3 regions of the Paenibacillus sp. MABNR03 genome follow, and region 3 is predicted to be linked to each of the others. Evidence: a T-box and tRNA genes for the amino acid it is inferred to sense, from the RefSeq annotation. Region 3 holds a T-box; the other regions hold tRNA genes.

Region 1 (7,832 bases), on a different contig from region 3:
AACTCAAAAAAGGCTGATCTCCTCAAGTAGCTATACTTGAAGCGATCAGCCTTTTATAATGCCGTACATTTGCCTTGTCCACAATTTGATGACGCTCGCTAGGCTTCTATAAATATACTTTACCCGCTATTCTTCATTAGACACGAGTAAAGGAATTAGCTGTTCCAAACTTTCGATCGTCCAGTCCGCGTGCTCCTGACCCTCCAGTTCAGGCTGAAACCGTCCATAACCCTGCAGGATCCGAATTGTTCGCATCCCCAGCTTCTTGGCAGGAATGATATCGTTATCAATCCGGTCTCCAATCATTACAGCTTCCCCGGGCTCGCATCCAGCCTGTTTCAGGGCCACTGCATACAGCTCCGGGTCCGGCTTGGATACGCCTTCTTCTGCCGAACAGGCCAGTACATCGACGTACCTGCGCAAACCATAACTCTCCAGTCGCTCAGCTGTCCCCGGGCTCTGGTTGGCAATAATGCCAATCCGATAATGGCGTGACAACTCCTTCAGCACAGCATCAGCAGCAGCGAAAGGCTTCTCCAGCTCCTTCCGGAACTTCAGCTTCTCCTGAATCTGCTCCCTATGACGTTCATCACTAATTAATGTCCGAATCGCTACCTTCATGGGCCACTGCTCATATTTACGGTAACAGGAGGCGAATATCTCTCGCACCATCTCAATCTTCACCGGATATCCAAGTGAACAGGCTTCTCTTACGAACTGCCCGATAATATCATCTACCGGCTCCCATTCGTCTACCAACGTGTCTCCTACATCAAAAAACAACCACTTTAATCCACGTACATCCGGCACGCCTATTCCTCCTTGTTAGCCATGAACGCAACCTTGATCAATAAAAAAGAAGACCCATCATCATGCATGAGTCTCCTCAGAATTCCATTTTTCCATAAATTCAATTATAACAGGCACCTCACACCGGATCAATCGGCAGTCATCACATTAACCATTGAGCAAAAAGCCAACCTCTCCATTGAGGGAATATACAATCCGGTCTGCTCCCATTCCACGGTAAATCCCTTTGGGATGGCTCTGTTCGGTGATCACGCATAGCGATTTCGAGGTCCATGAACGGCAGATCTGCAAATACCTGCAGGTCAGGTTCAGACTGTTCTCAAAAATAAAAACGTTGCCTACGCTGGACTGCGGCAGAAACCATTTCTGCGCTTCCGCAGTATTCATGCGGATCACGTTCTCCACTCCGATTCTCCGGAGTTTCCGCTCTTCCCCTGCACTGTTGGTCAGAACGGCAAACGACATTTTTTTGTACATCAAAAGCTTGATAAACTTGCGCCCCGCTTCATTCGGTGCAGTTACTAAAATCATCTCATTATCCATCATTCGTTCCTCCCTTGGCGTGAAAAGACAACAAAAAAGAAGCGTGGGGGACCAAGGCCTCCCCGAACGCTTCTTAAATAACCCATGACGAAGACGCCATGAATATGCGTACGGCTTGTTGCCTCTCCCTTTAACGCTTACGAGGTTAGCTGACGGATTCGGGCGCGAGAGTCGCCCTATTTCCGGCTTGCACCGAAAAATTCACCCCATGGACCAGCTGCATTGCACAGCCATTCCGATTGGTTCCCCCGTTTCCCACCCATGAATGAATGGAAACTCAGCGATTAAAACATCGTTCCAGTTTCGTGTATTGATCAGAGCGATATTATCGTTTGTTTCGTTTTTCATGTTAAGTTTAATTGAAATAGAAATTACGATATGAATCATACACCCGCGCCATGTTGGTGTAAAGTCTGTACAGATCACCGAAATGACGAATTTATGCCATTACTTATTAATAATAGCGCTTACAACATTCCCATTCTCCATCCATCTCGATAAAGCTCACTAATTCTCGTCTTTATGAAAAATGTCTGGAATTTAAGGATCATTTAAACATCCAATAAAGGGGAAATATCTTTTTATTAATTTTGCATTATCTAATTGTAAACAATATAATATAAGTATACGAATAATGAACTCAACTATTATTATATGGAGGCGATACATCATAACCGTTTATGACTACAAAGTCACCACCCTTCGGGGACAGGAAGTGGAAATGTCCGAATATCGCAACAAGGTGCTGCTGATTGTAAATACGGCGAGCAAATGCGGACTGACCCCGCAATTTGAAGGTCTGCAGGAACTCTACGACAAATTCAAAGATCGTCAGTTTGAAGTATTGGGATTTCCGAGTAACCAGTTCGCCCAGGAAAAAGGATCATCCGATGATATTGCCGAGTTTTGCCAGATGAATTACGGTGTAAGCTTTCCCATGTTTGAGAAAATCGACGTGAACGGCTCAAGCGCTCATCCTCTCTTCCAACATCTGACTACAGAAGCACCGGGACTGCTCGGCTCCAAAGCCATCAAATGGAACTTTACCAAATTCCTTGTCGATCAGGACGGACGTGTCGTGAAGCGTTATGCTCCAAAAACGACTCCTGACCAAATTCAGGCAGATATCGAGAAGTTGTTGAAATAAAGGCACCACACAGCGGCCATCATCAGCACAGAACCCCAGGAAGTCAGGTTCTACTGGGGATGGCCTTTTTTACGCTATCTACAAACGCAAAAAAAAGAGGCTTTCCTCCATCGGAAAACCTCTTCTTATCGTACTTTATGATGCGGTCGAGAGGACTCGAACCTCCACGGGCATACGCCCACTACCCCCTCAAGATAGCGTGTCTGCCATTCCACCACGACCGCATGTCGTAAATAATCGGCAACAAAAATGATTATACAGGGTTATGATATAAAAGTAAAGCACTTTCTAAAAAGTGTCATTCTCCTGTGTTTTTTCTCCAAATATCGGTTCTTATCGTCATGATCGCTTACCGATTGCATACATTAAATTTCAAATCATTTTCCATCTATATTCATGTAATTTAGCATCCCAATAAGATGATCTCTCGAGTCCCCATCCCTTTCCCTACATTTACATTACCTAAAAAGTTATGTATGTTAACATTTAAATTGTTTTAACCGAATTCCAAAGATTTTATTGACAAAATACGGATATTTATGTGAATATATATATCATATAATTCGGATTTAAAAGCATAAGAGGAACCAAAAAGGAGTATAAATGTTATTTAATATAACATTTAACGAACGTAGGAGGCGAAAGACCGTGAACCGTGGGAATAAGCTGCTCGATTATGTTAAACTGCTTGATTCCTCCATCCAGGTCGGAGGGTTTACCCATTCCTTTGGTATGGATGTGCATATCTCTGAAGGTAGTATTCGAAATGCTGCAGATCTGGAATCCTTTATGCGCTGCCAGCTGCACCCCAGCATTGTTCGACTTGAAGGTATGGCAATCAAGGGCATCTACAGTGCAACAGATCATAACGACACATGGCGAACGGCTCTCATTGACAAATTGGTTCACGTTCAGCGAACTCCTGCTGATCTAAGGGATCAAGCCACCGCCATGGGCAAAAGACTGATCAAGCTGGCCCGGGCTCTTCATCCCTGGATTGAATTCAGCCAGCTCGAACACACCCTTGCCAAATACGAGTCTGTAGGCTGCCTCTCCACTGTTCACGCCTGGATCAACCACCACCTCGAAATCCCCGTCGAGGAAGCGGTCATGGGTTATTTGCACTCAGCCATGAGTGCATGTATATCCGAAGCATCTAAAGTCCTCCCTCTGGATAATGATACTACGCAGGAACTGCTGGTTCGCCTGGCCGCAGACCTGGAGCATGAATGGAATACCGTTAGCGCCTCTGCTGCGGATGGACCGGCACAGCCAACCTCAATGTCCATGAAATCGTTGTTCCCCAGCTTCCATATGCTTGGCGCAGGGCTTCATGCCTACCGGGCCTAACCCCGTTCACCCCAAGACACTCGCTTCCTCACACTTCCTCGGACGATAAAAAAGCACGCAGCAACCTCCTTGCTGACGTGCTTTTTTGTCATTCTCCCTAGTCTTATACACGTTTTTACGTCATTAAATGACACAAAAACACTAAAATTTATCATTTTATAATTGTTACATGACGTAATTACGTATATAATAAGATACACAGCTCGTATCTTCCATTATTTCACACAACCGGAGGCGGGTTGAATACTTCGATAAGGGGTGAACCCTTTTGAACAAAAAGAAACCCGTGACTCCGTTCGGATGGGCCATCAAACGACGCCTGACTGAGCTTCAGATGGATCAAAAAACCTTTTGTGAACAGCACGGCATCCCGCCGTACCGTTTATCCAACCTCATTCATGGCACACGAAAAGCAACCCGGTTCCGAAACCAGGTCGCAGAGCTATTGCAAATTCCGGATGAACTGCGATGACACGCCATTACCATGCCGCCCCTATCCTTTAACTGATTGCCAAGGAGGGCCCATTCATGAGCTACTTTACGACTGACCTGGAAAGATTGTCCTTCCATTCCATACGACATCAACTCATTATCGTCGACCGCAACTGGAGAATCCGCAGCTGCAATACCGCATGGCAAAATGGACTTGGGCAATTGTATTCGGAACAGAATAGATCAGACATCTACCGTTTGTCTTCCGAAACGTTTCATTATCTTCATCTGCTTCAGACATGGGCAGCTTATGAGGAGAGAACGAGAATCGAGGCAATCATCCAGCATTTTGAGAAGACTCAGCACTCCTTTGACCATTGCCATACATACGACATATCCTTGCAATTTGCGAACCTGGACATAAGGTGGTTCCGTCTGGAACTAACGCCTCTGCCCCAGTCAGATCCTTCGCTTCCGATAGAACTTGCCCTGATTGCGCACACAGACATCACGGAGCAGAAGCAGATCGAACAGCAGCTGAAGCAAGCTCTGTCAGAGGTGCGCACACTACGCGGACTGCTTCCCATTTGCGCGGTCTGCAAACAAATCAAGGATGAACAAGACATCTGGAATTCAGTTGAAAGTTACCTGGAGAAACACACGCACGCCGAATTTACGCACGACATCTGTCCAGACTGCATTCGACGCCTATACCCTAAGTACTCCAATATTTTGGACAAACGATCATGACCGGGACCAGACACACTCCGGTTTATACCGACAGATGGTGTTCAAATTGAGACATATCCAGTTCCTTCGGTGAACCTTGCAATGCAATTGCACCTTTGTCCATGACGTAGATATAATCCGCAGCACCGCGCACAAAGTCGATGCTCTGTTCAACGAGCAGCACCGAAATGTCGCCTTTTGCCTTGATTTGCAGGATGACCTGCCGGATATCCTCAACAATTGAAGGCTGTATGCCTTCGGTTGGTTCATCCAGCAATAACAAACCGGGCCGCGAGGCAAGCGCTCGCGCAAAGGCAAGCTGCTGCTGCTGGCCACCACTCAAATCTCCACCCTGACGTCCATACATGGTGGCAAGGACCGGGAACATCGCGAGCACATCCTCAGGGAACGCCTTCACTCCCGGTGCGGCTGTCTCCAGACCGAGCAGCAGATTCTCCTTTACTGTGAGCTGCGGGAAAATCTCACGCCCCTGAGGAACATATCCAATGCCGGCCTTGGCCCGTTTTGCCGGGTCCAAAGCGGATATATCCTGCCCCTTCCACTGAATGTTCCCCTTCCGGGTTTTGAGCAGGCCCATCAGTGTTTTCATCAGTGTTGTTTTGCCGACACCGTTACGGCCCATCAGACATACCACCTGTCCAGCCTGCACATCGAGATTCACACCACGCAGCACATTGCTTTCTCCGTAACCAGATTCAATTCGCTGCAATGACAGCATGATCATCCCTCCTTTTGCCCAAGTAGACTTCAGCTACCCGAGGATCTTCCTGTACCTCCGCCATGGTCCCTTCCTTCAGCAGCTTGCCTTCATGCATCACCGTCACCTTTGCCGCATACTCACGGACAAACTCCATGTCATGCTCCACAACCACAACCGAACGTTCCTGTGCAATGTCCTGTAACAAACGGCCCGTTTTATGCGTCTCTTCATCAGTCATTCCCGCAACCGGTTCGTCCAGCAGCAACACACGTGGTTCCTGAAGCAGCAGCATGCCAATTTCGAGCCATTGCTTCTCTCCATGAGAGAGTGCTCCTGCTCGTGTATACACACGATCCTGTAAACCGATCTGCTGAATAACCCGTTCCATCGCAGCACTTATTTTCCCATACCGCGGAATTCGAAGAGTCCGTAGAGGGGAACGCTGACTTTCCGCTGCCAAAGCCAGATTTTCCTGTACAGTTAACCCTCCGAAGATGGACGGTGCCTGGAATTTGCGCCCCACGCCTTTCCGAACGATCTGGTGCTCTTTCAGACGTGTCAGCTCCGTGCCATCATCCAGCTGCACAGTGCCCGAGAGAGGTTTTGTTTTTCCGCAAATCACATCCAGCATTGTTGTTTTCCCCGCACCATTGGGGCCGATCAGAAAATGCAGATCATGCGCATGCAGCTTCAAGTTCATGCCTTTAACTGCAACGAATCCGCCAAAAGCCACGGTAATATCCTCAGCCAGCAACACAGATGCGGCCTCAGTAGACTTCAGGTTTTTCCTGACTGACTGGGACATGCACAACCTCTCCTCTCCGCTTCAGCAATCGAACGACATTACGATAAACTCCGACAAGTCCGTTAGGCATAAATAAAACAACTGTTACAAACAGCCCGCCCAGAACAAACAGCCAACCTTCAGGGTACGCCTCACTTATCCCCGTTTTGGCAGCGTTAAGCACAACCGCCCCGATCACAGCTCCAATCAGTGTGCCGCGACCGCCCAAGGCAACCCACAATACCATTTCAATGGAGGGGACAATCCCCATCATGGAAGGCGAGATAATACCAACCTGCAGAACAAAAAGCATACCTGCTATCCCCGCAAGTGCCCCGGAAAGGGCAAACGTTAGCGTTTTGTATCCTGCCGGATCATATCCAAGGAAACGTACCCGGTTTTCTCCGTCCCGTGAAGCTTCCAACACCTGACCAAACCGGCTGTTCACCAGTTTCCTGCACAGCAGATATGTGAGCACCAGGATCGCAAGTGTGATATAGTACAGCGCAATCGTTGTCCCTGCAGAATGCAGCGTAAAACCGAAGATCGAGTTATATCCGGTTATACCATTCGTACCACCAGTCCACTCCTGTTTGCCGATAAACAAGGTCACCGTGATGAGTACAAGTGCTTGAGTCAAAATGGTAAAATACACACCGGTAATCCGGTTACGGAACGTAAACCAACCTAAAACAAAAGCTAGTAACGCCGGAAGGGCAATGCCCAGAAATAGCGCCACCGGAAACGACCGGAACGGTTCCCAGAACCAGGGCAGACCCGTCAGACCACTCCACCCCATGAAATCAGGCAGGGAAGTACCACTGGCCTGCAGCTTCAGATACATGGCCATGGCGTAACCTCCAAGCCCAAAGAACACCCCATGTCCCAGACTAAGAACCCCACCATAACCCCAGATCAGATCAAGCCCTATCGCCAAAATGGCAAGTGCGAGGAATTTGGCCAGCAAACTGAGCCGAAATTCCGTAGAGATTAATGGGGCAAGACACATCAGGATAAGCACGACCGCCCATATGATTCTCGTTTTCAACCTGCCTGACTTCAGAAGTGCCGACATCAGATAACCCCCTTTTTTCGTGTTAGTCGAGACTGCGCGTCCGCATGGCAACCAGCCCGCGCGGCTTCCATTGCAGAAAAGCAACGATACATACAAACACCAGCACTTTCCCAATTGAAGCAGATGTGTAGGTTTCGAATAACGTATTGAACATGCCAATCCCAAGTGCGCCACAGACCGTTCCTACCAGTTTGCCAACCCCTCCGAGAACCACGACCATAAATGCATCTACAATATAATA
Region 2 (7,832 bases), on a different contig from region 3:
AGTCCAACAATCATTTTCTCGTCAATGACAACGACGGCGACCGCTGGTGAAGAATTATTGAAGCTGTCCAAAGGCAATGACTGCATATACGTAATGACCGAAGTTTGCTGACCTCTGCTGACATAGGAACTGAGCGGCTTGATCTCACTCCGGTGCGTTTGATCTAATACTTCCTTCATCCACTCCTCCAGTGACAGATCGGTATAATGAAAATCGGTGTAATAATGATTCGGCCTGTAGGAAGAGCCCGGGGTGAGGATCAAATTATAATTGGCCAGATAAATATAATAATTTTGCAGGAAATCATTTGTCTGTCCAAACGTCAGTACATTTTCCATGGCTCGCCATATGCCATATACATTCGTTTCGTTATCCCTTTCATTCATAAGAACGTTCAGTTCCTGATTAACGGCAAGCTGTCTCGTGAAACCTTCGACTTCAGCCATGCGGCGCTCTAATATTTCTTGGCCCTTCTCAAGCTGGGTAATCCCATTCTCAATGGAAATGGACTGTGTTACGGAAATCGAAGTGAGATAAGACATATAACCACCAATGCTGGGTATAACCAAAATGATCACATACGAAATGAGAAATTTCCGAAAAACACTGGAATTTTTAATGGGTAACCCCCTCCCTTACCGAGATATTGGCAGCGCTATCATACTCACAGATTATCTCATTTTTTAACTTAGTCAAATGTTTTCTTGGTCATGCAGCAGCTGTGTTCGTTTTTTTCACCACCAACATCCTCTCTCTTGATTATTCCGTATCATTATAAAGAAGGGGACCACTTGGGTCCCCTTCTCACTGAAGCTATTTCCACACTATTCCACCCATTGTTCCCCGCCATTTGCAGCAGGCTTCGAAACATGATCAGCAGAAGCTTCTTCAATATCTCCAAAAGCCCAATGCGAAGGTAAGACATCTTTCCACTTCGGCTGCGAAACACCTGTAAGCGGGCCTCTGCTGAGCGCTCGGTTAATGACGACAACGGCTTCTGCCCGTGTCAACTCCGCATTCGGCCGGAAAGTGCCGTCACGGTAACCCGTCAGGATTCCCAAGCTTTGTGCTCTCAGAATTGCATCCTTTGCCCAATGACTGCCGATATCGCTAAATCCGCTGCCGGGTGTGGCGGGACCCGGATTTAGGCTCGCCGCAAGACTTGCCATCTCTGCACGGCTTAATGATTGGTTTGGTTTAAATGTACCATCCTTGTAACCTTTCATAAGTCCCATCTTTGCTACCTTGGCAATGGCCTCTGCTCCCCAATGGGATGAATCCACATCTCTGAATGTTACATCCGATTGTACAGCACCTTTATCATATACCTGGGCTAAAATAGCTGCCATTTCTGCACGCGTGATCTTGTTATTCGGTTTGAACAAACCGTCCTTATATCCGTTAATGTAGGCCTCATGCCGCATCGTCTTATCATCCGTGTTCTCCGAAGGTTCCTCTCCCGTTCCTGTTTCAGGAGCTTCCGAAGGAGTTACCGGAGGCAGTGTGACGGGAGCTGATGGTGCCCCTGGATTGGAAGGTACGGACGGTCCTGGTGGATTTGTCGGATTCGTTGGCCCACCGTTCCCGGCAGCGATTGTAAATTTCAGTTGATCGGTGAGCATAAGCTCACCAGACTTCTTAACCGCTTTCAGCGTGTGTACACCACTTGTCATTCCCGAGATGCTGTATATCTCCTGCTGATTTTTACGACCTTGGCTGTATGTGTCTACCGTTTGGACCAGGTTTCCGTTGATATAGATGTCTACTTCCCCCTGCTGCGGCCCGGTAGGTGAAATCATGCTTATGCCGGTTCCTTTGAAGACATACTCAAATGAATCACCATCTACGGTCGAATAATGAATATCGTTGAGGTAGTCGCCGTCAAAGACAAAGCTAAGTTTCAGCGTGCCGAGCGGCTGCTGGGCAAGATACGACTTTTTCAATGTTACCCGATCACCTGCTGCCTCATAATCGGTCCCCACAACCAGTTCTTGTGATCCGTTCATGATTTTGCTGAAACTTTCCGGCTCCTGTAAAAGCTTCACTTCAATATCTGCCTGCGCAGATTCAGCTTTGTCAAAAATGGCGCTCACCGGCTGAATGATATTGGGGATTTCCACTTTTAGAAAGTCCAGCAGCATGAACCGTCCGGACTTTTTCACAGCTTTTAGTGTGTGCTGTCCATCCGGTAGTCCAGAAATACTGTACACCTTTTGCTGTGCCAATCGTCCTTCACGGTAAGCACTTACCGTTTCCTTGAATTCACCATCCACGTAGATATCCATATCTCCCTGTGAAGGGTCGACTTCCGTATAAAATTGGATGCCCGTTCCGCGGAATTCATACTCAAAATAATCGCCGTTCTGCTCGGCGTAATGCACGTCATCCTGATAGTCACCGAATGCTCTTCCCGTACTGCGTGACCAGTTGCCGCTGTACTTGATGGCGGGATCGTCGTTATTGATCATTGCGAACCGGATTCCTGAAGTATCGCTCACCTTGATTGTCAGCGTCTGCGGATCACCCGAGCTAAATACCACACTTAGCTCTGTTGTTCCCACTGGCAGCTGCGCGAGGTATTGCTTCTTGATCGTTAACGTGTTGTCAACGACCTCGTAGTCATTTTCATCGAGAAGAACCCCGTCTTGTTCCAAGCCTGTCAATACATTGCCGTTCAAGTTTAACGTGATTTTCAGATCCGCTTGTTGCTCCGTTACCTTGTCGAAGTCTGCTGTAGTTGGACTAATCGTACTGTTCTGCCCTCCAGCCTCTTTCTCCTTCGATACCTTGAGCGCATCCAAAAGCATGTACTGGCCCGAATCCTTAACTACCTTCAATGTATGTGTGCCACTGGGCAGATCCGTTTTGCTGTACAGCACCTGCTGAACTTCCCTTTCTCCATCGGTATAAGCACTTACTTGTTCTGCCGCTCCATTATCAAGAATGATGCTCATATCTCCCTGCTCTCCATGTTTCTCTGTCAGCAGCTCAATGCCTGTACCTGTAAACGTGTACTCCAAATAATCCCCGTCTTGTTCCGTATAATGCACATCGTCATTGTAGTCCCCAAAACCTCTGCCGGAATTCGAGTTCCATGAACCCGTGTATTGGATCTCACTATCGTCATCGTTAACGTAGACCACATCGGTAACCGTGGCATTGTTCCCGGAGACGGAAGACGCAGCTGGTTCATCTGCAGCATTCGAATCGCTCGCCGTACCCGGATTCGTGGGTTCCGTGCCCGTAGAATCCTGAATGACTATACTCAAATCCTGTGCACCTTCTAATTGTTCCTTGCCTCCATTGCGCTTCCAATCCCCGTTATAGCGCATGCCCGTATCATCGTCATTCACAGTTGATGTTCCACTCAGTGCTGTTACTTTCAGCATCCGTGAAGCATGAGGCTCCAATAAACCGCTGCTGAATTCCTCGTTAAATGTACCCAGTTCAGAGTGGCTCCACAGATCACGGACCGATGCGGGGCCTTCCAGGCCAATATCACTCCAGTTGACATTGACCTCAGCACTTCGGTTGCCCAGATTAAACAAGGCTACACTGTAGGTCCCATCTCCATTATTGGCATACCATACCTGCTGCTTCGTATCGATCGAGACCGGATGAGCCGGACGCCCAGCCTGATTAACGGCAATCACTTCATCGTTCGTTAGCATTTCCAGTCCATAGCTGTCCAGTCTGGTCATGTCATTTCCTGTATATAAGGGTGCAGAAGAGATCGCCCAGAACGTCATCGCGGTCTTCCGCTCATCCTTAGTGAGCCCATCCATAGAGCCATTGCCAACGTTTAGCGAATCAAAATCGTTCCACCCGCCGGGGCCTGCATCCCGCCACCAAAGCGCTGCGATCGGAAACAGACGTGCAATATTAGCCCACTGCGTCAAACCCACATTACTGTCGTATGCTTCGACATCCCAGTCGATACGCCAGCCGTTGGCGTGTTTTTTCCAGAAATCCACGTAGTTGTGGTCCAGTGCCCATGAAAGCTCGAACCAGATATTATGTCTTGCCAAAGCCTTGGACCAGGCCTCCACATCTCCTCGTGCATCCCGGCTCAAATTGTTGATTCCCGAACCTGGGGTCACACTGTCGAATTTGACAAAGTTAATACCCCACTTGCCCAGAAGATCGGCGATGGAATCGATGTATTTCTGAGCACACGGATTCGAGAAATCAATCTTGTAGGTATAGGCATTCCAGGCATCCATCACCGTGAGCGGCTGGTATGCGATGTCCTGCATCCGGCATGCTCCACCCGTCCCGTAGATCTCCAAATTTTTATTGTACGCATCAATGGATAGTCCAGGGATCAGATAGATCCCGATCTTCTGACCATTGTTATGAACATAGTCAATAACCTCCTGAAATCCGTTCGGATACAGCGCAGCGTTAGGGATCGGTCTTCCGTATTCGTCATTGTCTCCATTCCATCCCGCATCAATGTTGATATATTCATAGCCATGGGCTTGCAGCTTCTCGCGCATGGCATCCGACTGCTTCTTAATGCTCTCTGCGGATATCCATTTCACTGAAGGGTCATACACCTGCATACTGTAACTGCTCCAGCCCATATACGGTTTCTCGGCCAATGCTGCATCCGCCGCTTCGGCTACATGATCTTTTGTTCCTGTAAAACCAAACTGTACTGCTGCCATGATGAACACCAGAAGAACCATTGCCATCCTTTTCCCTATTCGTTTCAAATCATCCCTACCCCCTCTGAAATGTGAATTCAAGTCATTCATGATAGCGCTTTCCTTACGAGAAGAGAATAGTGGATGTACTACTTCCGGGATAGGTACAATTCGGCATTTTGCGTACATTTCACCTTGATTACGGGGCAAATCAGCCATAGAACAGACATTTTTCCTTTTACCTCAGGTATAGACCAAAATGAATTATCTTTTGTTACGCCTCAATCAAGTGGCAAATCCTCAATAGAGTTGGGAGTTCCGTTCCTCAAAAAAGACATAAAAAAAGGTCTCTCGCAGGCGTTAGCCTAACGAGAAACCTTTTCCTCTTATGATGCGGTCGAGAGGACTCGAACCTCCACGGGGGGTTAGCCCACACGGACCTGAACCGTGCGCGTCTGCCAATTCCGCCACGACCGCATATGGTATATCTCCGGGATAATCTATCGCGGCGACAAGAAATAATATATCATGTGGAATTCATAGTGTCAACACTTAAAATAAATGGATATATCACAAAGGCATATAGAGAGCGCTGAAGTCAGAATGACCTCACTTTACATGTCGGAAACGAATCGTCTCTTCTCTTTTTACTCCAATCAAAATATTTGTCCAAATTCTCCCCTGTTGAAACACAAATTACTTTTTTGTCATCATAAATAATCATTCGGAACTACTCTATTCTGCAAAAAGTCTTGAATTCCGTTAACATTGAAGGAGGAAGAAACGTTTGACAATTACGCATTTATGCAATATAGTTTCAAAAGGTTACAAAAACTTAATTATTCAATTGCCGAGTTTCATGTTTGAAAACGGGGGAACCATTTTGGGTGAATTATTCTTATACATAGGAAATATAGGGAACCTTCTACCGAACCCTTAGCTAACTCCGTAGGCATCGAAGGGAGAACATTGATTTTGAAAAAGCTTATCATTTCTATTTTTGGAGCAGCCGTTCTATTTACATCCGGTGCAGCAAGCACTGAGGCAAACAGTATCAACACCGTCGTTAACAGCATGACTGGCATACCTTACAAGTGGGGCGGCACGACGCTGGCCGGTTTTGATTGCTCTGGGTTTATGAGATATATTTTTGAAAAATATAGTATTGAATTACCACGTACATCACAACAGCAAGCCAAAGCAGGTACTCCGGTATCCAAAGCGAATCTGCGGACAGGTGATCTGGTGTTTTTCAACACTTCAGGCAAAGGCATTTCACACACAGGCGTATACATTGGTGGCGGACAGTTCGCTCATGCCTCCAGCAGCAAAGGTGTCAGCATTACCAAATTAGCAAATCCGTATTTTAACACACGTTACGTTACCGCACGCCGGGTAACTGGACAATTTATGTATAACAAGATGCTCGGAAAAATATAAGTTGGACAAAAAACAGGCTCCGGATCAATCCAGGGCCTGTTTTTCTGTCTTGCTATGCTTACTCATTCTCAAGGAGAACCTAGTGCAATGCTTTTTGTACACGCATTGCGCCTTGTGACAGCGCGTGACCGCCACCAACGGCTCCTGCTACCGCTACCGTCTCCATAATTTCCTGGTCGGTTGCACCCTTTGCACGGGCCTCTTCCACATGGTAAAACGTACATACCTCGTTATTGGCAAACAATCCGATTCCGAGAGCAATCAGCTGCTTGGTTTTAGCATCAATGGCACCTGACTGAAAGCATTCCCCGGTAAACTCATGGTACGATTTCACCACCCCAGGCAACGCGTTGCTTAATTCTCCAATCTGATCCTTATAAGCATGAACCTTATCATTCATCAATGTCATGGCTATTGCACATCCTCTCAGCTGATATGTTACCTTCTCGCTGTACCTATCTTCTCTCCCGAGTGGTGCAATTATGCCAAAACATCCATGGTAATTCCATGCATCGGACCGGGTCTCTTTTATTCACTGAGCGGGCTTTGACGCGGTTCGCTAAAGAGCTGATAACGATAGTTACGATCCAACTTGACCACGCGTCTGTTCTGGCGGCGGATGAGCACCTGTTCCCCATCCCAGGCAACGACAATCCCGGTTACATCGTTGGATTCCAGCCCGTCCCGTATCACTCTTACTTTTTCACCCGATAAGCGCAGTGCATCCAATTCTGCATCACTAATCATGTCTATGGCTCCTATGTTCCAAATTTATTTACAAAAAGAGACCTAAATGAAAAGTCATTTAGGTCTCACGTGACTGTATTGGACTGTCATGTCATTCGAAAAATGTCCCGACTGAAAGTTACCGCTGCGCGTGCTCTTTGCTGTCGTTCTTCTCGAACCAAAAATCAAGCACTTTGGCGGACATCACACGTTCTTCAAGGTACTCCACTTGATGCGGTGTAAATTGTTCTTTCCAAGAGAAGGACAACTCTTCGCACAAGCCTACAATTGTCAGCAACTCTGACCAGGCAACATAGCGTTTGTACCAGAAAAATTGAGGATGTTCAATCATATAGGGATAAAGGTCATCGAATTCCGTATGTTTACAATCCAGGGCACGTTCAAAATGAACTTTCGACTCCGCCAGCTTTTCAATAAAGAATTGTTCTGATGCCGGTTGGTTCCCCATGGTGTTGCCTCCTCTCCCTAACATAACCCCATTATAAATGAAATCCGCGGTCATGCAAAGGCATTGTTCAAAAAATAGGCCCTTTTCCTTGAAACTGTCACATTTCGTTATCGTCGAATTGCACGGTCCCATCGTTCAGTGAACGAATGCGCACCAAGGCTTCAACCGGTATGCCCTGTTCGCGGATGGTGCGTGCTCCTGCCTGAAAACATTTCTCGACAACCACGCCGAATCCGACGAGCTCCGCGCCCGAACGCTCGATAATTTTAATGACACCGCGGGCAGCATCTCCGTTGGCGATGATATCGTCTATAAACAAAATACGGTCATTCTCATGAATGTATTCGCGGGATACCATAATATCAGTTACAATCCCTTTGGTAAAGGAAGGTACGCGTTCACAGTAGGCATCAGGATCAGCCAGAAGCGTCTTTTTGCGACGGGCAAATACAAGCGGCACCCCAAGTTCATGAGCGGCGGCAAATGCAACCGGAATCCCTGAAGACTCTACCGTAATGACCCGGGTCACTCCACTTTCACGAAAACGA
Region 3 (7,832 bases):
GCGATATCCATGAAATAAGTATCCCAGTCTTTGCGTACGTCTGCTGTATTCATGATCGTTTCCTCTCCCGTTCGTTTTAAGTTTATCTGTAGCAATACTCATCCAGCTACTTAACGTAAGAAAACCTTTGTTTACTCTATTGTAATCATCACATTATTAAATTAGTTAACGGATCTGGACATATGGAGCCATTTTCTCCAACATCTTCATCCCGATTCCTTTGACCTTTGTCAGATCACTGACTTTGGTAAATGGACCATAGGCATTCCGATAATCGATGATGGCCTGTGCCTTTTTCTCTCCAATGCCCGGAAGCTCTGTAAGCTTGGAAGCTGGTGCCGTATTAACATCGATCTTGCCGTTATCCACATCCTGTACAGGCTGAGCCGTTTGGTTTTTTTCCGGGACAACTTCCGCTGCAGAAGTCTTTGCCAATGAAACATCCGATCCGCCCACGGTGCTGCTCGAATCGACCTCTTTAACTACCCCTTTATCCACCTGTTCGTGCTCTTGAGAAACAGCATCATCCGTTCCCTTCTTTGCATCCGTATCTGCCGCCGCTTTGGCTTCCCCACCACCCAAAACAGCCGACTGCACAGCAGAAGGTTCCTGCTCTATCGTCGGCGTCTCGGTGCCGAGCTGCATGGGTTCCCAGCCAGAAGGAGGCTGTTCACTTTTGCCCGACCATAATATCAATACACTTCCAATCACCGCAGCAGCAATGGTTATTCCCTGTTTCCATTTCATGCTTCCACACCTCTCCCTGTCTTCAAAATAGTTCATTCTGAAAACGGGCGGTGCTTCCGAACCGTTGAATGTTGCTGGTGAAATTAAGCTTTTCTTTTTTCATGTCATGTCATACAAGTCCTGATGCATAGACTAGAAGGAACGAACTGCGCCAGTACCGTAAAGCATGAAAGGAGGCCTGAAACAATGAAGGTTGGATTTATCGGAACCGGCAGCATGGGAAGCCTGCTGATCTATGCCTTGATCCAATCCGGAGCATTGGAGCCCCGGCAGATCGCTGCAAGCAATCGGACCCCTTCCAAAGTACGTCAGTTATCCCTCCGTTATCCCGGCCTGCATGAATCGCAGAGCAATCGGGAAACTGTCATCCGAAGCAATATCATATTTTTGTGCGTGAAGCCGCTCGAATTCAAACATGTTATTGACGACATCCTGCCTGTTGTAAATCCCAATCATATGATCGTCTCGATTACCAGTCCCGTGCAGCTGCGCCATCTGGAATCTTCACTTCCTTGCAAAGTCTCCAAGGTTATTCCCAGCGTTACGCACCAGGTCGGCAGCGGAGCATCCCTGTGCATTCACGGCGAGCGCATGACCACGGAAGACCGCTCCGTTCTGGAAGGGCTTCTCAGTCATTTCAGCAAACCTTACCAGGTGGAGGAAGCCTGCACCCGGATTACATCCGACTTTTCCAGCTGCGGACCTGCATTCATATCCTTCTTTTTGGAACAATGGATCGAGAGTGCCGTCAAGCTTACAGGGATCAAACGCGCAGATGCCTGCGCCCTTGCAGGTGAAATGCTCCTTGGAACAGGCAAGCTGCTCACGGAAGGAGGATATACCCCCCAAGAACTTCAGGCTCGCGTTGCAGTACCCGGAGGCATTACCGCACAGGCACTTGCCCTAATGAAGGTCAGCCTGGACGGTGTATTCGACAGCCTTATTCACACGACCCATGACAAGTATGAAGAAGACTTGTTAAAGCTCGATGAATTATTCAGAGCCGGTGAGATTAACCGGCAACAATATTAACCAGTTTGCCTGGAACGGCAATGACCTTGCGAATGGTCTTGCCTTCCAGAGCCTGTTTAACCGGCGCCAGTTCCATCGTAAAGTCCTGCATCCCCTGTGCATCCAGATCCTTCGCAATCGTGGCACGGGTTACGATTTTACCGTTTACTTGGACTACGATCTCCACTTCGGCATCCACCGTCATGGACTCGTCATATTCTGGCCAAGCCACGTAGGAGATTCCTCCCTCGTGTCCAAGTCGGCTCCACAGTTCTTCCGCCATATGTGGTGCCAGTGGTGACAGCAGCTGTACAAAGTTTTCCATTGCTTCACGCGGCAGTGTATCTGCTTTGTAAGCATCGTTGATGAAGATCATCAGTTGGCTGATCGCTGTGTTGAAACGCAGATGCTCCAGGTCATCCGTAACCTTTTTGATCGTTTTGTGAGCGGTGCGTTTGAATTCTTCCGTTCCGCCATCCACAGTGATCTTGTCGTTGATCGCCCCAGTATCCTCGTTAATGAAGAGACGCCATACACGTGACAGGAAGCGGTACATGCCCTCAACCCCGTTCGCATTCCACGGTTTCGTAGCTTCCAAAGGCCCCATGAACATCTCATACAGACGCAATGTATCCGCTCCGAATTCATTCACAATTTCATCCGGGTTAATGACATTGCCACGGGACTTACTCATTTTCTCATTGTTGGTTCCCAAAATCATGCCTTGGTTCACCAGCTTGTGGAACGGCTCTTTGGTACTAACCACGCCCAGATCATACAGCACTTTGTGCCAGAAACGAGCATACAGCAGGTGAAGAACCGCATGCTCGGCTCCTCCGATATAGAGGTCAACCGGCAACCATTGCTGCTGTTTCTCCTGGGAGATCAATTCCTTATCGTTGCGCGGATCGATGAAGCGCAGGTAATACCAGCAGCTGCCCGCCCATTGCGGCATCGTATTGGTCTCGCGGCGTGCCTTCATTCCCGTTTCAGGATCTACCGTATTTACCCAATCCGTTACATTTGCCAGTGGTGATTCTCCCGTACCCGAAGGTTTAATCTGGTCGATATCCGGCAGCAGCAATGGAAGTTGGTCTTCTGGCACGGTTTTCATCGTTCCGTCTTCCAGGTGCAGAATCGGAATCGGCTCTCCCCAGTAACGCTGACGACTGAACAACCAATCGCGCAGGCGGTATGTTGTTTTCCCTTGTCCCTTGCCGTTCTCTTCCAGCCAGGCAATCATTTTTGCAATAGCCTCTTCATTATTCAGTCCGTTCAGGAAGTCGGAATTCACATGCGGTCCGTCTCCGGCATACGCCTCTTGTGTCACGTCTCCACCCTGAATAACTTCAATGATGTCCAGACCAAACTGCTTCGCAAATTCCCAGTCACGACCATCATGACCCGGAACAGCCATAACAGCTCCTGTACCGTATCCTGCCAAAACATAATCCGCAATCCAGATAGGCAGTTTGGCACCATTGACCGGATTGATCGCGTAGGCACCAGTGAATACACCCGTTTTGTCCTTGGCCAAATCTGTGCGTTCCAGATCACTCTTGCGGGAAGCCTGCTCCTGGTAAGCCTTAATGGTTTCACGTTGTTCCGCTGTTGTAATGGCCTCTACCAATTCATGCTCAGGAGCAAGAACGGCGAAGCTGGCACCGAACAGGGTATCCGCACGTGTTGTAAACACCTTGATGACTTCTTCACTGCCCTCAATGGCGAATACAACTTCAGCACCCGTCGATTTACCAATCCAGTTACGCTGCATATCCTTGATGCTTTCGGACCAGTCCAGCTCTTCCAGATCTTCCAGCAAGCGTTCAGCATATTCCGTAATTTTCAGAACCCATTGGCGCATCGGTTTGCGAACAACCGGATGTCCACCACGCTCACTCTTGCCGTCGATAACCTCTTCGTTAGCCAGTACCGTGCCTAGGGCTTCACACCAGTTAACTGGCACTTCATCCACGTATGCCAAGCCTTTTTTGTACAGCTGAATGAAGATCCATTGCGTCCATTTGTAGTATTCCGGGTCTGTTGTGCTAATTTCACGATCCCAGTCATACGAGAAACCGAGGGACTTAATTTGACGACGGAAGTTGTCGATGTTCCGGAAAGTGATCTCCCGTGGATGCTCTCCCGTGTCCAATGCATGCTGTTCTGCAGGCAGACCAAAAGCATCCCAACCCATTGGATGAAGCACGTTGTAACCGCGCATACGTTTGAAACGTGAAACGATGTCCGTTGCCGTATAACCTTCCGGGTGACCTACGTGCAAACCTGAACCGGATGGATAAGGAAACATATCCAATGCATAAAACTTCGGTTTACCCGGATCCTCACCCGTTTTAAACGTTTTGTTTTCGTCCCAGTACTGCTGCCAACTTTTCTCCATAACCTGCGGCTGGTAGCCGTGCTTCGGCTGGTGATTCTCACTCATCTATTGTTCCTCCTCTTGGTTATTCACATTTATTGCAACAAAAAAACCTCAGCATCCCGTAGCGTTTGCAGCGCTAGGGACGAGAGGTTGAATTCCCGTGGTACCACCCTAGTTAGCGGACGAACGTGCTTCGTCATCCACTCCCTTTGGACCTGTAACGGCGGTTAACCGATGCGGATTTCCATTCCTGAACGAATGCTGCCATTCAAACACAGGATGGTGTAATCACCGCATTTCTCCAAGGCGAGTTCGTGAAATACTGTCAATCGGCTTGCACCAACCGCCGACTCTCTGTCATGTACAGGACCCACTACTGTTCCTTATCATCGAAATATGTATACAATATCGGGAACATTATATAAAAAAGCAAGACCAAAGTCAATATTACGCGCTGCGTTGACTATAAATGGTACTGTTCAACAGCATTCGCTCAGGATAAACGAAATCGATCGATTCCTTCTTCCAAGTTATTAATCGTCCACTGAATGTGTTCCTGATTATCATACTGCCGGTATGAGCATTCAATCCTGAGCACGAGGTCAAAATACAGATCGTATAAACTTCTTCGTTTTCGTTCACTATCGGTTGTTATAGCCCTCCCGTAACCCTTCACAAATCCCGGTGTATAATTAAAATGACTGAAGTAGTGCTCCATAAGTGGATCTGCCCAGAGTGACCGCTCAAAATCAATAATGGCCGTAATCCGCCCTTGTTCCACAAAAACATTGCCATCCCACAGATCCCAGTGGACGAGCACAGCTTCCTTGACATCATCCAGCACATCGGACTTCTCCAAAATTAATACCTTAAGATCATCATAATCAACGGGGACGCCAGCCTCTTGTCCATCAGTGAGCAAGTCATCCATCAGACTCAGAAATGCTTCCTTCCAGGTGGTGTACTTCGGTTTCTTCTCCGAAAAGTAACCAAATTTCTCACCTTTGATCTCATTTATTCGGCGATTTAAAGCACCAAGCTGCTGTTCAATCCTTTCCTGTTCTGCCGCATTATACTGATCTTTGACCTTGTTGTAGGGAGTGCCTGGCATATAATCCATAATAAAATACTCCGCCGGAGCAATACTGCGTGTGGAATCATGCGCCAAGACGCGGGGAACGGGCACATCTTTGAGTTCCTCTACGAGCCGAAGTGCCTGCACTTCGGCAATCATCAGATCCTGTTCACAGCGCATGGGTTTATTTATCGCAGAAGGGGCTATTTTGAGCACGACCACCTTGCCATTGCTTAGCGTCATAAAATAGGCATGGTTGGCCCAACCATCAATCATTTCCTTATAATCTTTGATGTCTGTGTTAAAATGCTGTTTGGCAATTCCGTTTAGTTGTTCAGAAGTCAGCCTTGTTTTATATGTACTTTCCATTGTGCACCGCCTAAATCAAATTACAATTCCTACCCACCAAGCTAAGGGAAAGCGTTTTCCATCTATCCATTATGGCTCCCTTCCGCCCTGCTGACAATGCCTTTTATCACGAAAATCAAGAAAAAAAACCGCCCTTATCATCATAAGGGCAGTTTCCATATGCAATCCTATTTCACCGCAACATAAAACAGCCGCTGTGCGCCTTTTCCAGCTTCTTTCCACTCAAAATCAGCATATACGCGGACATCTCTGAAGCCAGCCTTCGTCAGCTCCAGTCTCATCCAATCCGGATCATATGCACGCTGAACATGAACCTCTTCAAATCGCTGATACATGTCCTTGCTGCCATCATCCACTCTGGAAAAGATACTCAGATGATGTTCAATCTCACACCGATCACGATCCATGTCACAGGTCCAAATATACGATACCGAGCGTTCGTCCAGCACAAAAGGCTGCTCCTCTTCATAGCGAATCAGAGTATCGGGATGATGCACGTCAAACAGAAATGTTCCCTCTGGCTTCAGCATCTCATAGGTTCGCTGGAACGTACGTACGACATCTTCCTTTTCAAGCAGATAATTGATACAGTCACAAAAGGAAATGACCGAATCAACTGGCTCCGGCACCCTCCAGTCCCGCATATCCTGTTGAACCCAGCGGACACTGCCTTCACGATACAATCGATGACCCTGAGGTGTCCCTTCCATCTTGCTTCGTGCAACAGATAACATATCTGCAGACAGGTCAATGCCCGTCACTTCAAAACCCGAGTTTACCAGCGGAATCGTAATTGAGCCCGTTCCACACCCAAGTTCGGCGACACTCTTAGGCATGCCATGCTGCTCCCACGCTGTTCTTGCAAACCTTATCCAGTCCGGATAAGGCATATCTTCCATTAATTCATCGTACACATAAGCAAATTTACGGTAAGACATGTCAGGCACCGCACTTTCAATTTCATTTTCCGATTCCAAAAGAAAAAGCAGGGGCGTCCGGAGTTCACCCAGCCTTGCCCTGCCCTTCCTCAATTTAATATGACGTTAACGACTATTTGCCTTCATTCGAATCTTTGGGAGCCGACTCCGACAAGTACGTCCAGTTTTCCTTCTGCGTCACCAGTCCGTCTTTCATTAGCTTGCCCAGGGCACGCTTGAAAGCAGATTTGCTGATCCCAAAGCGCTGCTTGATAATATCCGGCGGAGTTGCATCCGAATAAGGCATCCCGCCCGTAGGGCGCTCTTTCATGAACGCGAGCAGCTTGTCTGCATCTTCGTTACGGCCAACCTCTTTGCGAGGGGACATTGCCAAATTGACACGTCCGTCTTCACGAACCAGCGTTACCCGACATTTCACTTTTTCGCCAAGGCGCAGCATCCGGTTACGTTCGGAGGAATGGATCATGCCGATGGCACCAAAGCCAAGCACTCCACCTTCAACGAGCACAAATGTACCCATCTGCAGCGGCTTGTACACTGTAGCTTCAACCCATTCATTCAACCACGATGTTGGAGCGTGGAACGACAGCGGCGCAAGCTCGCGTTCTCCGGCCAATTTGGCGCGAAGACGTCCTTGCTTGTCATGTTCCATAATCACAAAAACTTCATCGCCGACTTGAGGACGCAGCTCTTCCAGTTCGGGCAATTCACGGATCGGGAGCAGCAATTGCCGCCCAAGTCCCATCTCGAGGAAACAGCCGAGGCGTGGATGAATATCGGCCACGACCAGCCGTTCCATTTCACCGAGTGTGAGATATGGTTTTTTCATTGTCGCTGCCAAACGGTCCTCTGTATCAAAGAACAAAAAGACCTCCAGCGTTTCTCCAATTTTAACGTCCCGTGTAAGTTCCGTATAATGGAGCAGTACATCTTCCGATCCCGTCGTCAAAAAATAGCCAAACGGAGATACTTCACGGTCAACCGGCAAAGAGACGACCGTTCCTGCAATCAAACTCATACCGTTTCCACCACTTTGGCGTCAGACCACAGGCGCTCAATGTTGTAATACTCTCGCTCGTCCCGATGGAAAATATGCACAACCACGTCGCCCATATCCATCAGGACCCAACGTGCGGAATCCATGCCCTCGATACCTTTGATGTTCACACCAGCCGCATGCGCCTGTTTGCGAATCTCCGTTGCAATGGATTGTACCTGTGTATCGGAATTCCCGTGACAGATCACAAAATAGTCTGCTACCAGCGAGATACCAACCAGATCCAGTGCTACAATGTTGGATGCTTTTTTA

What was found. The T-box of region 3 lies ahead of leuS (leucine--tRNA ligase). A T-box ahead of a tRNA ligase gene usually reads a tRNA of that ligase, here a tRNA-Leu.
Region 1: it encodes a tRNA-Leu, which carries the amino acid that the T-box ahead of leuS (leucine--tRNA ligase) is inferred to sense. The anticodon was not compared.
Region 2: it encodes a tRNA-Leu, which carries the amino acid that the T-box ahead of leuS (leucine--tRNA ligase) is inferred to sense. The anticodon was not compared.

The regions. Positions count from the first base shown of each region.
Region 1 is NZ_JBCIYR010000002.1:699,453-707,284, reverse strand. Features, by position in the region: gene AAIH57_RS11770 (HAD family hydrolase) at 127-810, opposite strand; gene AAIH57_RS11765 (hypothetical protein) at 958-1,356, opposite strand; cyclic di-AMP (ydaO/yuaA leader) riboswitch at 1,473-1,646, opposite strand; gene AAIH57_RS11760 (glutathione peroxidase) at 2,024-2,500, shown strand; tRNA gene AAIH57_RS11755 (tRNA-Leu) at 2,642-2,724, opposite strand; gene AAIH57_RS11750 (urease accessory protein UreF) at 3,149-3,850, shown strand; gene AAIH57_RS11745 (XRE family transcriptional regulator) at 4,119-4,322, shown strand; gene AAIH57_RS11740 (hypothetical protein) at 4,379-5,032, shown strand; gene urtE (urea ABC transporter ATP-binding subunit UrtE) at 5,055-5,750, opposite strand; gene urtD (urea ABC transporter ATP-binding protein UrtD) at 5,728-6,537, opposite strand; gene urtC (urea ABC transporter permease subunit UrtC) at 6,500-7,591, opposite strand; gene urtB (urea ABC transporter permease subunit UrtB) at 7,614-7,832, opposite strand, start outside.
Region 2 is NZ_JBCIYR010000001.1:7,352-15,183, reverse strand. Features, by position in the region: gene AAIH57_RS00075 (helix-turn-helix domain-containing protein) at 1-542, opposite strand, end outside; gene AAIH57_RS00070 (X2-like carbohydrate binding domain-containing protein) at 825-4,718, opposite strand; tRNA gene AAIH57_RS00065 (tRNA-Leu) at 5,042-5,126, opposite strand; cyclic di-AMP (ydaO/yuaA leader) riboswitch at 5,488-5,619, shown strand; gene AAIH57_RS00060 (C40 family peptidase) at 5,625-6,089, shown strand; gene AAIH57_RS00055 (carboxymuconolactone decarboxylase family protein) at 6,169-6,498, opposite strand; gene AAIH57_RS00050 (hypothetical protein) at 6,618-6,836, opposite strand; gene AAIH57_RS00045 (hypothetical protein) at 6,955-7,284, opposite strand; gene AAIH57_RS00040 (xanthine phosphoribosyltransferase) at 7,382-7,832, opposite strand, start outside.
Region 3 is NZ_JBCIYR010000003.1:394,294-402,125, reverse strand. Features, by position in the region: gene AAIH57_RS16985 (deoxycytidylate deaminase) at 1-53, opposite strand, end outside; gene AAIH57_RS16980 (ComEA family DNA-binding protein) at 166-747, opposite strand; gene comER (late competence protein ComER) at 934-1,779, shown strand; gene leuS (leucine--tRNA ligase) at 1,760-4,204, opposite strand; T-box leader at 4,277-4,540, opposite strand; gene AAIH57_RS16965 (phosphotransferase family protein) at 4,635-5,585, opposite strand; gene AAIH57_RS16960 (class I SAM-dependent DNA methyltransferase) at 5,753-6,523, opposite strand; gene AAIH57_RS16955 (CvfB family protein) at 6,636-7,541, opposite strand; gene rsfS (ribosome silencing factor) at 7,538-7,832, opposite strand, start outside.